2 linked regions of the Haloactinomyces albus genome follow. Each later gene encodes a partner of the first gene's protein in a complex. Links are inferred from orthologs where the notes say so. Each region holds a gene or a part of one and is shown on either strand. Other genes may lie near its edges.

The links.
Region 2: sucB (region 1) and JOF55_RS06910 share a complex: the UniProt entries of both Escherichia coli proteins name them as parts of the 2-oxoglutarate dehydrogenase (OGDH) complex. The link is inferred for Haloactinomyces albus from one-to-one orthologs.

The regions. Positions count from the first base shown.
Region 1 is NZ_JAVDXW010000001.1:3,397,463-3,404,806, forward strand. The notes cover bases 4,433-7,344. They hold sucB (2-oxoglutarate dehydrogenase, E2 component, dihydrolipoamide succinyltransferase), read right to left. Parts: upstream 6,818-7,344; coding sequence 5,048-6,817; downstream 4,433-5,047. Other genes in these bases: JOF55_RS16160 (TIGR01777 family oxidoreductase), read right to left, coding at 4,433-4,926; lpdA (dihydrolipoyl dehydrogenase), read right to left, coding at 6,899-7,344. Also shown: lipA (lipoyl synthase), read right to left, coding at 1-338; IS607 family element RNA-guided endonuclease TnpB, read right to left, coding at 471-1,904; JOF55_RS16150 (LLM class F420-dependent oxidoreductase), read left to right, coding at 2,226-3,173; lipoyl(octanoyl) transferase LipB, read right to left, coding at 3,268-4,017; more of JOF55_RS16160, read right to left, coding at 4,042-4,432. UniProt on the Escherichia coli protein: E2 component of the 2-oxoglutarate dehydrogenase (OGDH) complex which catalyzes the second step in the conversion of 2-oxoglutarate to succinyl-CoA and CO(2).
Region 2 is NZ_JAVDXW010000001.1:1,472,490-1,479,004, reverse strand. Bases 2,217-6,515 are described here. They hold JOF55_RS06910 (multifunctional oxoglutarate decarboxylase/oxoglutarate dehydrogenase thiamine pyrophosphate-binding subunit/dihydrolipoyllysine-residue succinyltransferase subunit), read right to left. Parts: upstream 6,155-6,515; coding sequence 2,417-6,154; downstream 2,217-2,416. Other genes in these bases: JOF55_RS06905 (ABC transporter ATP-binding protein), read right to left, coding at 6,500-6,515; JOF55_RS06915 (helix-turn-helix domain-containing protein), read left to right, coding at 2,217-2,277. Outside these bases: JOF55_RS06920 (ATP-grasp domain-containing protein), read left to right, coding at 1-379; more of JOF55_RS06915, read left to right, coding at 1,063-2,216. UniProt on the Escherichia coli protein: E1 component of the 2-oxoglutarate dehydrogenase (OGDH) complex which catalyzes the decarboxylation of 2-oxoglutarate, the first step in the conversion of 2-oxoglutarate to succinyl-CoA and CO(2).

The sequences.
Region 1 (7,344 bases):
ATGGCCTGTACCGACTCGGCCACCTTGCGGGGTTCGGTGGTGTCGAGTTCGGCGGGCTTGCCCGTGTCGATCTGGCAGAAGTCACAGCGGCGGGTGCACTGGTCACCTCCGATGAGGAAGGTGGCCTCGCGGTCCTCCCAGCACTCGAAGATGTTGGGACAGCCTGCTTCCTCACAGACGGTGTTCAGTCCCTCACGCTTCACCAGGCTCTTCAGTTCCTGGTATTCGGGCCCCATCCGGGCACGAGTCTTGATCCAGGACGGTTTCTTCTCGATCGGGGTCTGACTGTTGCGCACTTCCAGACGCAACAGTTTCCGCCCCTCCGGCGCCACAGTCACGGCCACAGGTTACGCCCATCGGGTGGGGGCTCGGCAATGGGCGAGGTCACGCTGAGAAATCTGGGAGAGTGCTTGCCTGCCGCGTTCGGCGTTGCGGCACGCAAGAAGCAGGTGAGCCGTTCAGGAATTGTGTCAAGCTGTTCCTGAGCTGTTGCCTTGCGGCGCAGCGTTGGCCCCGGCTGTGGCTGGGGTCTTCCCGTGGCGGTACCCGGTGCCCGCCTCGGGGGTGGGCGGGTGTGGGTTTCCAGCGGGCGTGTTTTGCGTCCCGGCGCGACTCTCCGTGGACGGTGCCACTGTTTCGTCCGCGAGGCGGGCGAGGTTGCGGGCGGCGTTGAGATCGCGGTCGATATGTAAACCGCAGGCCTGGCAGTGAAACATCCGCTCGGACAGGCGCAATGTGGCTTTCACCGCGCCACAGTCCGAGCAGGTCTTGTTGGAGGGATACCACCGGTCGGCGAGGACCAGTGTGGAGCCGCGCCAGGTGGTCTTGTATTCGATCTGGCGGCGGAATTCGGCCAGGCCGGCATCGCTGATGGCGCGGGCCAGGTGGTGGTTGGCCAACATGCCCGCCACGTGCAGGTCTTCGAGCACGATCGTGCCGAAGGTGTTCGCCAGCCGGGTGGTGAGCTGGTGCAGGGCTTCGCGGCGCAGGTTCGCGAGGCGCGCATGCAGCTTCGCGATCTTGGCCCGGGTTTTTCGCCACCGAGTCGAGGGTTGCTGCCTGGTGCGCCGGTCGGGGCCGTGTTGCCGGGCCGCTCGGCGCTGCAGGCGCCGCAACTCCCGCAGCGCCACGGCCAGGTGTTTCGGAGGGGCGATGACCTCTCCCGTGGACAGCATTGCCAGGTTTGTCACCCCCCAGGTCCACCCCGACCACCGTCTCGGGCTGGGTCGGGGCTGGGTCCTGGCGCTGGATCTCCACGGAGAACGAGACCCACCACCGGCCCTGCTGGTACGAGATGGGCGCCGAGCGGATCCGGGCGTGGCCTCGCTCGACGTGGCGAGCCAATTTGCGCGTCGACTCATGCGCACGGTGCCGATGCGGGGCAGTGTCACGTGCCTGCGGTCGGCCTCGGCCAACCCGAAGGAGCCCGTGGTGAACCGGCAGGAGGCCCGGCCCCGCTTGGCGGCGAACCGGGGAAACCCCACCGGCTTGCCCCGGCGGTTGCCCGCCCGGCAGGCGTGCCAATTGGCCAGCGCGGTTGCCAGGTTCGCCAGGCCCGACGAGTAGGCTTCCTTGGAGTTCTCGGCCCACCACGGCGCGACCGTGTCCTTGACCTGATTCCACAGCTTGCGCACCCCATAGGCCGACCACGGCACCGCCGGAGTCAACTGCTCGTCCGAGAGTGCATAAGAGCGTTCGGCCTCCCGCTGGGCCAGATTCGCCCCAATCAGGTCCAGTGCCCAGTTGAACGCGAACCGCTGCGCCCCACAATGCGACGCCAACGCCTGCTGCTGCGGCGGCGTGGGATCCAACGCGAACCGATACGCCTGCACCACCCGACCCGACTCGCCGGCAGAACCCTCCTCCTGGTGCTGCCCGGCGGGAACGCACACGCGACCGGTCACACCGTGATCATGCCCATGCCCACTGGCCGGTGTCATCACCCCAGCGAGTGAAACACCAGTTCGACAACCAACAGCGCCACCACGCACAGAGCAACACAGAACACCCCACCCCGACACACCACCACCAACAGCCCCCAACCCCTTCGCGGCCAGGAGCCGGGCACTGTGCAGGCCCAGGCCGGAATTCGCGCCGGTGACCAGCACCGTGCGGCCGGACTGATCGGGGATGTCGTTTTCGGTCCACGTGGGCATGCCTCATCCGTACCCGATCGGAGACGTCACCTCGCAGACGTGGTGGGACCGTAATTAGTCTCAGGACGTGTGAATGAGGATTTCAAACTCCGGGTTTTTACCGAGCCCCAGCAGGGCGCCACCTACGATGACCTGTTGCGCGTGGCCAGAACCGCCGAAGCGGCCGGGTACGATGCGTTCTTCCGATCCGATCACTACCTGAAGATGGGGCCGATCTCCGGTGAACCGGGTCCTACCGACGCGTGGTTGACCCTGGCCGGTCTGGCCCGGGAGACGACGCGCTTGCGGCTGGGCACGCTGATGAGTGCCGCGACTTTCCGGCTTCCCGGTCCACTGGCCATCTCCGCGGCCCAGGTCGATCAGATGTCCGGCGGCCGGCTCGAGTTCGGACTCGGCAGCGGCTGGTACGAGCAGGAGCACACCGCTTACGGCCTTCCGTTCCCGGCCCTGCGGGAGCGGTTCGACCGCTACGCCGAGCAGTTGGAGATCATCACCGGCTTGTGGGACACCCCGCAGGGGGCCACGTTCGATTACCGGGGCACCCACTACCAACTGGCCGATTCACCGGCCTTGCCCAAGCCGGTGCAGCGGCCGCGCCCACCGGTACTGATCGGCGGGGCGGGCAAGAAGCGGACTCCGATGCTGGCCGCCAGGTTCGCCGACGAGTTCAACCTGCCCTTCGTCGACGTTGCCACGGCGGCCGAGCAATTCGATCGGGTCGGCCGGGCATGCACGGAGCTCGGCCGTGATCCCTCGGAAATCGTGCGATCGGCGGCGCTGGTGGTGTGCGCGGGCAAGGACGAGGCGCAAATCGCCCGTCGCGCGGCGGTGATCGGCCGCGAGGTCGACGAGCTCCGTGCCAACGGCCTCACCGGCACTCCCGCCGAGGTCGTGGACACGATCGGGGCGTGGCGCAGGCGTACCGGGATCACTCGTCTCTACCTGCAGCTTCTCGACGTCTCCGACCTCGACCAGCTCGAACTCGTCGCCTCGGAGGTCGTACCGCAGCTCGACTGAGGACACTCCGGGTCGCCTTCGGTCGCCACCGCCGCCGTCCGGCAACGCCGGATGCGGCGGTGGCGCCGCGGAGACTGCGGAGTGGCGGGTTTCGTCAGCGCAGACTCGGATCCAGGGCGAGCGTGACCCCCGCTGCGGTGGGTTCCTCCGCACGATCGATGCTGCATTCGGTGACCGGCAGGGTGCCCTCCAGCGCGTCGAGGACATCCTGGCGGGCCAGCGGTAGTGCCTCGGCGACGGCGACGTCACGGCCGAGTTCCTGCGACAGCGAGGTCACACCCGCGTCGCTGATGCCGCAGGGCACGATCCGGTCGAACTCCGCCATGTCCGCGTTGCAGTTGAGTTCGAACCCGTGCATGGTCACGCCCCGCTGCACCCGGATCCCGATCGCGGCGATCTTGCGTTCCGGTCGGCCCTCCACGGCGGGAAGCCATACCCCACTGCGTCCCTCGACACGTCCGGCGTGGATTCCGAAGCGCTCGCACACCCGGATCAGTGCCTGTTCCAGGCGACGGACGTAGTCCACGACGTCGATCGGATCGGCCAGTTGCAGAATCGGGTAACCGACGAGCTGGCCCGGGCCGTGCCAGGTGATCTTCCCGCCACGGTCGACGTCGATCACCGGAGTGCCGTCCTGGGGACGGTCCTCGGGTTCGGTGCGCTTGCCCGCGGTGTAGACGGACGGATGCTCCAGGAGGAGCAGAGTGTCCCGCCCGGAGTCTTCGGTGCGTTCGGCGGCCAAGTCCCGCTGCAGCTCCCACGCGGACAGGTAATCGATGGTGCCCAGTTCGCGCACCTCGACAGTCTCGGACGAGGTGCGGCAGGAGATGTCGGTGCGACTCACTCGCGACAGGTTACTCGAAGTCCCTCAGCCGGTGACAGCGGCTGTGAGGGCGGCCTCCACCGACGGATGCTGAAAGGTGAATCCGTGCTGCTCCAGCACGGTGGGCAGGGCGCGCTGGCTGACCAGCGCACCTTCGTCGGCGAACTCGCCCAGCGCTGTCCGCAGTGCGAAAGCCGGAACCACCCAGGGTGTGGGTCTGCCCATCGTGGCACCGAGTGCCTTGGTGAATTCTGCGTTGGTCACGGGAGCAGGCCCTGTGAGATTGACCGGGCCGGAGACCTCCGGGTTTTCCACCGCGAAGCGAATCGCGGCCACTTCGTCGTCGAGCGAGATCCAGGGCATGTACTGGCGCCCGTCGCCGAGCTGCCCGCCGAGCATGCACGCGAAAAGCGGCTTGAGCTGTCCCAGCAATCCCCCGGCAGGGGAGAGGACGAGACCGGTGCGGATGCGGACGACGCGGGTACCCGTCGCCGGTTCGGTCGCTGCTTCCCAGCGTCTGCAGAGGTTGGCGAGAAACCCGGCCCCCGGAGGCGATGATTCGGTGACGATCCGATCACCGGAGTCGCCGTAGTAGCCCACACCGGAACCGTTGACCAGAACCGGGACGCCCTGCTGGGCGACGGCCCGCGCGAGCACCGAGGTGGACCGGGTCCGCGAGTACACCAGGAGACGTTTGCGCTGGGGTGTCCAGCGTTTGTCGCCCAACCCCGAGCCGCACAGGTTCACCACGGCATCCGCACCGTCGAGCGCGTTTGCGTCGAGGGTGCCCGCATCGGGGTCCCAGCGGCGCTCGTCCGGAGCCTTGGGTTGACCACGCACCAGCCGGATCACCTCGTGCCGTGCCTGCCGCAGTGCGGGAACGAGGCTGGTACCGATCAATCCCGACGAACCGGCGATCACCACGCGCATACCCCGATCATGGCGCAATGATCGCTGCGGCGCACGAATTTCCGGCCGAGTTCTTCTCGAGACGGCAACGGGGCCGCCCACCGGTTGCGGGTGGACGGCCCCGTTGCGGGTTCCGCTCGCTTTACAGACCCAGGTCGGCTTCGAAGGCGCCGTCCTCGAGGCGCTGCTTGAGCGTGTTGAGGAACCGGGCGGCGTCGGCGCCGTCGACCAGGCGGTGATCGTAGGACAACGCCAGATACACCATCGAGCGAATCGCGATGGTGTCCCCGTCGACCTCGTCGGAAACCACGACAGGACGCTTGACGACGGTTCCGGTGCCGAGCATGCCCACCTGAGGCGGGTTCAGGATCGGGGTGTCGAACAGCGCGCCCCGGCTGCCGGTGTTGGTCAGCGTGAAGGTCCCACCGCTGAGCTCGTCCGGCTTGACCTGATTGTTGCGGGTGCGTTCGGCGACGTCGCTGATCTTGCGGGCCAGTCCGCCGAGGTTGAGGTCACCGGCGTCGTGGATCACCGGGCTGAGCAGGCCCCGGTCGGTGTCCACGGCGATCGACAGGTGCTCGGCCCCGTGGTAGGTGATCTCCTTGGCTTCCTCGTCCACCGAGGCGTTGAGCTTCGGGTGCAGCTTCAGCGCCTCGACGGTGGCCTTGGCGAAGAACGGCAGGAAGGACAGCCTGACTCCTTCGGAGGCCTCGAAGCTGTGCTTGGCACGGTCTCGCAGCCGGGCGATCCTGGTGACGTCGACCTCGATCACCGTGGTCAACTGCGCCGCGGTCTGCAGCGACTCCACCATCCGCTGGGCCAGCACCTGCCGCAGCCGCGACATCTTCTGCGTGGTGCCGCGGAGAGCCTGGGCCTCTTCGGAGGGCTCCGGCGATGTGGCGGGGACACTGCTCGGTGCAGCCGCCGTTGACGGCGCGGAGGCCGGAGCCGGTTCGGCCGCGCGAGTCTGCTTCTCCTTGACCGCCGCCTGGACGTCCTGCTTGCGGATGCGCCCGCCGACACCGGTTCCCTGCAGAGCGGTCAGGTCGATGCCGTGCTCGTTGGCGAGCTTGCGCACCAGCGGGGTCACGTAGGGACCGCCACCGCTCGGTGCCTCGGCAGCCTGAGCCGATTGCTGTTGCTGCGGCTGGGATGGGGCCGGAGCCGGCTGCGCGGGCTGAGCCGGCTGCGCGGGCTGAGCCGCTTGTGCCGGTTGGGCGGGTTGTGCCGGTTGGGCGGGTTGAGCCGGGGTCGGTTCGGGCTCCGGGGCGGCAGCCGGTGCCGCACCCTGCTCACCGATGACGGCGAGCTTGCCGCCGACCTCGACGGTGTCGTCCTCACTCGCCGAGATTTCCAGCACCGTGCCTGCTGCGGGGGAGGGGATCTCGGTGTCGACCTTGTCGGTGGAGACCTCCAGCAGGGGCTCGTCGACCTCGACGGTGTCTCCGACTTGCTTGAGCCACCGGGTGATCGTGCCCTCGCCGACGCTCTCGCCGAGTGCAGGCATCTGAACATCCGTGCCCTGCGCCGCACCGGACTGCGCCGACCCAGAGGGAGCGGCCGTGGCGGGTTCCGGTGCCGCCTGCGGCTCCGCGGCTTGGGGCTCGGGTGCGGGCGTCTGCTGCTGGGCTTCGGGGGCTGCGGCCGGTTGCTCCGGCTGGGCGGCACCCTCGGAACTGTCGCCGATCAGAGCCAGTTCGCCGCCGACCTCGACGGTGTCGTCCTCGTTGGCGACGATGTTCTGCAGGACACCTGCTGCGGGGGAGGGGATCTCGGTGTCGACCTTGTCGGTGGAGACCTCCAGCAGGGGCTCGTCGACCTCGACGGTGTCTCCGACTTGCTTGAGCCACCGGGTGATCGTGCCCTCACTGACGCTCTCGCCGAGTGCCGGCATCTGGACGGAGAAGGCCATCTGTTGCTGACTCCTCGTAGTGTGGCGGGGTGCTTGACTGACCTGTGCTGACGGGGCCTGTACCGGTTGGCGACTCCACCGTCAGCCGTGTACGTGCAGCGGCTTGCCTGCCAGCGCGAGATGGGCTTCGCCGAGAGCTTCGGTCTGGGTCGGGTGGGCGTGCACCAGCGGGGCGACGTCCTCGGGCAGCGCTTCCCAGTTGTAGATCAGCTGACCCTCGCCGATGAGTTCGCCGACCCGCTCGCCGACCAGGTGCAGGCCGAGTACCGGCCCCTCGGGTGCCCGGACGACCTTGACCGCACCCGCGGTCTTGAGGATCTGGCTCTTGCCGTTGCCCGCCAGGTCATAGGTGAACGTCTCGACCTGGCCGTACTGTTCCTTCGCGGCGGTCTCGGTCAGGCCGACCGAGGCCACCTCGGGCTGGCAGTAGGTGACCCGGGGGATACCGGCCTCGTCGATGGCAGGCGGGTTCTGGCCCGCGATGTCCTCGGCGATGAAAATGCCCTGTTGGAAACCCCGGTGCGCCA
Region 2 (6,515 bases), 1.9 Mb from region 1 along the record:
CGGGGGCGGCCGTATCCGGGACTTGATAGAGGCGGCATATGGCTTTGACATCGAGGCCTATACGGTTGCCTGGCCCAGCAGCGACCTTCCGGATCTCGAGGAGCGGCCGAACCTGCTGCGGGCTGCAGCCACCCTGTTCTTGAGCGGAGAGCCCGGTGTTGTCACCGGGATCGAGGGAACCGATGCCGCACGTGAATTGGACGGAGTGCTGGACGTCGAAGTCGGCGTCTCCATCGGGGAGGAGGTCCGAGCGCTCAACTCGAGCTGGGATCGAGTGGGGCAAGTGATCGCCGTGGGCGAGGACGCGGACACCGCGCTCGCGATCTGCCGGAGGTCGTGTGGTGAAATTCTCATCACCACGGAGGAGTCGGGATCGTGAACGCCGTCGGGCAACGTCGGCGGTGACACGCCGCGGCGGTTCGCAGGGTTGCATCCCGGGTTGGTCGGAGCCCGTGGGCTGGGGGACATGATGGAGCTCATGGCTGCGCCGAACGGATACCCCCGGAGGCGAAGCAATCGGCCGTGCGGATGGTGCGGACGGCTCGCTCCGGCCGATTGGCCGCGGTTTCCTCGTCGACTGCACTCCCTCCGCTCTCCTGACTTGGTGGCCCTGTCCCGAGACTCGCCGAGGCGCCTCAGGAGCCTCGCCGACCGGGTGCTCGCCCAGCAATGAACACGCCTGGTTCACAAAATCGTCATAATCTGTCAACTTTTTCGGAGTTGCAGAAGTGGACGCTGCTTCTTCGGCATGTCTACCCCCGTTTGGGGTAGCTGCTGCTGCTCCGTCCAATGCTGTGCCCGCACCGTTATGGGCTACTATGCAAGGGTCGGGAGGAGTAGCATCGTGCGTACTGCCAAGCTGGTCATCGGCGGACCCTTCTTCCGGTTGCCTTCGGCGTCTCCGCTCACACCGTTTTGGTCTCCCGGGGCGCTGAGTGGTCACGGCTCGGATCGCTCCGAAATGATGCCCTGCTTAGGTGGTCGTCAATCTTCGGGACATCCTTTGCGGGATTGGTAGGGAAGCGACTTGGGGTAGCGGAGTAAACACGCAGAGGTAAAAAGTTGCTCGAGCAGCCAGAATTCGGTCGACGTCTCCGTCAACTGAGAAAACAACAGGGCAGGTCACAGGTTGAGCTGACAGGTCCCGGGATGTCCGCCACTTACCTGTCGCGTCTGGAGTCCGGCAACCGCCAGCCGACGGTGCGTGCAGCGGCGTATCTGGCCGAGCGGCTCGGTGTCACGGTGGAGAGCTTCGGGGGGCAGCCCCAAGACAGCCTCACGGATACCATCACCAATGTTGTTGCACTCTCGGAGAGCGAGCTGGACGCCGAAGCTGCTGACCGGCTGGCCGACGTCCTGGCCGGCGCCACCGATGTGGACCAGATGACACGATGGTACGCATGGGCCCAGCTTGTGCGTATCCACGAGGTTCTCGATGATTCCGCTGCTGAGCGCGACGCTCTCATTCAGTTGAATGCACTGAGCGACGAATTGGACCGTCCCCTCCTCCGGGCTCGTGCCCGAATCCGGATGGCCCAGTGTGCGCGTAAACTGGGCGACGCGCGAGAGGTCCGTCGTGCGGTGTGCGAGATGCTCGCCATCAGGGAGCAGTACGCCCTGCAGCTTCCCGCTTCCGATCTCATTCGCAGCAAACTCGCCCTGGTGTTCGCCGAGGTGGAACTGGGCGACCTCGCCGAAGCCGCCCGCCTCAACGAGGAAGTTTGTGGCTCGCTGGAGAGCACCAAGGGTGACCTCGCGGCGGAGACCTTCCGGACAGCGGCCATGGTGAGTAGTCGACAGGGCAACTATTCCCGTGCTTTCGCTTTCGTGCTCGAAGCCCTGGAGGCCATAGACAGTCGGGACGACCTCATGCTCTGGATTCGCCTGCGCTTGGACGCTGCTTCCTTGTCGATGCAAGCCAGGCCACTTCGCCTGGTGGAGGCTCAGTCCTTTTTGGAAAGCGTCGAGCCTCTTCTGAAGGTCACGGGAACACCTCACCAGGAGCAGGAGCTCACCTTCCTGCAAGCCAAGCTCGCCTTCCACCATGGTCAACTGGAATGTGCGGCCGAAGTGGTCGCCGAGGTGGAGAAGGGGGTCGAACTGCTCTCCTACCGGGATCGGATCCGCTTCAAGGTCCTTCGTTGCCTCCTCGCGATATGGTCCGGTGATCAGGGCGCCGGTGACCGGCTCAAGGAAATCGCTGCTCAGATCCAGATGGAGAATATGCCCGACCTGGCGGCCGAGGTCTGGCGCGCGGTCGCTGAGAGTGCTCTGTGACAGTACTCGGATCGTGCGCAGCGATCGATGATGTGGTGGCCGGGGATCAACGCCGGGCCGATGCGGCACGAGCCCACGGGCTCGACGTGTTGTGAGCGGGCGGTGGGTGCACGGTCGGGACCGTGCACCCACCGGTGCGTCAGTCCTCGAAGGCGCCCTGCACGACCTCGGCCTGCTCGACCTCGTGGACCTTGGCCAGGCCCGTGGCCGGGGCGGCCATCTGCCTGCGGGACACCCGCCTGATGCCGGAGAAGCGTGCGTCCAGCTCGGGCAGCGCCAGCCCCAGGAACGGCCAGGCACCCTGGTTGGCGGGCTCCTCTTGGACCCACCGGATGTCGGTGGCGTTGGGGTAGCGATCCAGCAGCCTGCCGAGCTTGCGGTGCGGCAGCGGGTAGAGCTGCTCCAGCCGCACCACGGCGGTGTCGGTCTGCTCCCGCCTGGCCTTCTCGGAGGCCAGCTCGTAGTAGAGCTTGCCGGTACACAGCACCAGCTTGCGCACCGATTCCGGATCCGGCTGGGACGGGTCGTCGATCACCGAGGAGAACTTGCCGGACGTGAAGTGCTCGACCGGGCTGGTCGCATCCTTCAGGCGCAGCATCGACTTCGGCGTGAACACGATCAGCGGCCGGTCGATGCCGTCCAGGGCGTGCCTGCGCAGCAGGTGGAAGTAGTTCGCCGGGGTGGACGGCATCGCCACCGTCATGGAGCCCTCGGCGCACAGTTGCAGCCACCGCTCGATACGGGCCGACGAGTGGTCCGGCCCCTGGCCCTCGTGGCCGTGCGGCAGCAGCAGCACCACGTCCGAGCGCTGCCCCCACTTGGCCTCACCCGAGGAGATGAACTCGTCGATGACCGGCTGCGCGCCGTTGAAGAAGTCGCCGAACTGCGCCTCCCAGAGCACCAGTGCATCGGGGCTGGCCACCGAGTAGCCGTACTCGAAGCCCACTGCGGCGAACTCGGACAGCGACGAGTCGTAGGGCAGGAACTTCGCCTGGTTCCCGGCGAGGTTCTGCAGCGGCGTGTACTCGGAGCCGGTCTTGCGGTCGATGACCACCGAGTGCCGTTGCCCGAACGTGCCGCGCCGGGTGTCCTGACCGGTCAGCCGGACCGGGTGGCCCGCCACCGCCAGGGACCCGAGTGCCAGCAGCTCACCGAAGGCCCAGTCGATGCCGCCTTCCCGGCCCATCTTGGCGCGCCGTTCCAGCACGGGCTTGACCCGCGAGTGGGGGGTGAAACCCTCCGGCAGGTTGACGTGCGCGTCGGCGATGTGCTGGACCATCTCCTCGGAGATCTTGGTTTCCAGCTTGGCCGGGATCTGCTGCTCGGACTCCACCGAGGGGCTCGGTTCGGGCGGGTGCTTCTCCAGCTCCCGAACCTCGTTGAACACGTGCTCGAGCTGGTTGGCGTAGTCCTTGAGCGCGCTCTCGGCTTCCTCGACGGAAATGTCACCGCGGCCGATCAGCGACTCGGTGTAGGTCTTGCGCACGCTGCGCATCTTGTCGATCGCGTCGTACATGGCGGGCTGGGTCATCGACGGATCGTCGCCCTCGTTGTGGCCGCGACGCCGGTAGCACACCATGTCGATGACGACGTCCTTGTTGAACACCCGCCGGTATTCCACCGCCAGTTTGGCCACCCACACGCAGGCCTCGGGGTCGTCGCCGTTGACGTGGAACACCGGTGAGCCGGTCATCTTCGCCACGTCGGTGGAGTACTTGCTGGAACGTCCGTGCTCCGGGCCGGTGGTGTAGCCGACCTGGTTGTTCACGATCACGTGCACGGTGCCGCCGGTGCGGTAGCCGCGCAGCTGCGACATGTTCAGCGTCTCGGCCACCACGCCCTGCCCGGCGAAGGCGGCATCGCCGTGCAGCAGCACCGGCAGGACGGTGAAGCCCTCCTGGCCCTTGTCCAGGATGTCCTGCTTGGCGCGGACGATGCCCTCCAGGACGGGGTCCACCGCCTCCAGATGCGAGGGGTTGGAGGTCAGCGACACCTTGGTCTCGCCGTCACCGAACATCCGGAAGTACTTGCCCTCGGCACCCAGGTGGTACTTGACGTCGCCGGAGCCGTGCGCCTGCCCGGGATCGAGGTTGCCCTCGAACTCGCGGAAGATCTGCGAGATCGGCTTGTCGACGATATTGGCCAGCACGTTGAGCCTGCCCCGGTGGGGCATGCCGATGACGACCTCGTCGAGCTCGGCCTCGGCCGAGGAGTCCAGCACCGCGTCCAGCAGCGCGACCACCGTCTCCGCGCCTTCCAGCGAGAACCGCTTCTGCCCGACGTACTTCGTCTGCAGGAACGTCTCGAAGGCCTCGGCGGCGTTGAGCTTGGACAGGATGTACTTCTGCTCGGACGGTTCCGGCTTGGCGTGTGGTTTCTCGACCCGCTTCTGCAGCCACTCCCGCTCGTCGGGCTCGAGGATGTGCATGTACTCGACGCCGACCGTGCGGCAGTAGGAGTCGCGCAGCACCCCGAGCACGTCGCGCAGCTTCATGCGCTCCTGGCCGGCGAAGCCGCCGACGGGAAACTCCCGGTCCAGATCCCACAGCGTGAGGCTGTGCGACAGGACGTCGAGGTCCTCGTGGCGCCGCTGCCGGTAGTTGAGCGGGTCGATGTCGGCCATCAGGTGGCCGCGGGTGCGGTAGGCGTCGATGAGCTCCAGCACCCGCGCGGTCTTGTCCACCGCGCCTTCGGGGATGTCCTGGCTCCAGCGCACCGGCTCGTACGGGATGCGCAGCGAGGCGAAGATGTCGTCGTAGAACTTGTGCTCGCCGAGCAGCAGTTCGTGCACCTTGCGCAGGAACTCGCCGGATTCCGCGCCCTGGATGACCCGGTGGTCGTAGGTGGAGGTCAGCGTGACGATCTTGCTGATCCCCATGTCGATGAGCGTCTTCTCGCTGGCGCCCTGGAACTCGGCGGGGTAGTCCATCGCGCCGACGCCGATGATCGCGCTCTGGCCCGCGGTGAGCCGGGGCACCGAGTGATTCGTCCCGGCGGGGCCGGGATTGGTCAGCGAGATCGTCGTCCCGGCGAAGTCCTCCGCGGTCAGCTTGTTGTTCCGCGCCTTGCGGATGATGTCCTCGTAGGCGTGCCAGAACTGCTGGAAGGTCATCTCCTCGCAGCCCTTGATGGAGGCCACGACGAGATTGCGGGAGCCGTCCTTGCCCGGCATGTCGATGGCCAGGCCGAGGTTGACGTGCTCCGGAGTGACCACGGCGGGCTTGCCCTTGGCATCCTCACCGTAGTGGCGGTTCATGTTCGGAAAGTCCCGTAGCGCCTGGATCAGCGCGTAGCCGATCAGGTGCGTGAAGGAGATCTTGCCGCCCTTGTGCCGCTTCAGGTGATTGTTGATGACGATGCGGTTGTCGAACAGCAGCTTCGCCGGGACGGCGCGCACGCTGGTCGCGGTCGGCACCGTCAGCGACTGCTCCATGTTCTTGGCGATCGCTGCGGCCGGGCCGCGCAATGTCTTGCTCTCCTCACCCGCCTTCTCTTCTTTGACAGGGGTGGCCTTGGCGGCTTCCTGGGGGGAGGGCTTGGAAGTCTGCGGTGGTTCGGCCTGCTTCTGCTTGTCGGCCGACCCGGCACTCGCCGGGGTGGTCGGGGTGCTCGTGGTCCCTGCGCCGGTGTTGCCCGAACGGACCTGACCGTTGCTCTCGGCGGTACGGGAGGCGGTGGTTGCGGTGGTCGGAGCTGTGGCAGCGCTCGAGGCCGCGGTAGCGGAGGTTTCGGTGGCTGCCTGGCCCGGCTTGTAGTCGGCGAAGAATTCGTGCCACGCCGAGTCTACCGAGGAGGGGTCGTTGAGGAACTGGTCGTACATTTCCTCGATCAACCACTCATTGGGGCCGAACTGTGACGCAGGGCTGCTGCTGGACACGGCTGGCGTTCGCCTCGATCCATCTGCTCGTGGTTTACAAACACTCGGCTACCAGGCTAACGGTTCACCTCAGGCAGTTGGCAGCTAGTGCGACTGCCGGACGGAAGAGGTAGGTCACAAAACCGATCCAGGAGCCCGGCTGATCCCGGCATTGCACCCATTCGGTTGCTGCGGCCGAATGCGGAGTCAGGTATCATGTTTGCGCTGTTCAGCTGCGAAAGCCTGCGGAAGTTCCTTCGGCCATGGCGCTGCGGCAACGACTGTGATCTTCCGCTGATTCGTTCTTCTCCCGCATCGTGGTCGTTTTCCGTCCGATGAGTGGGATAAATGTGCGGGATTGCGGGGTTACTGCGCCGCACTC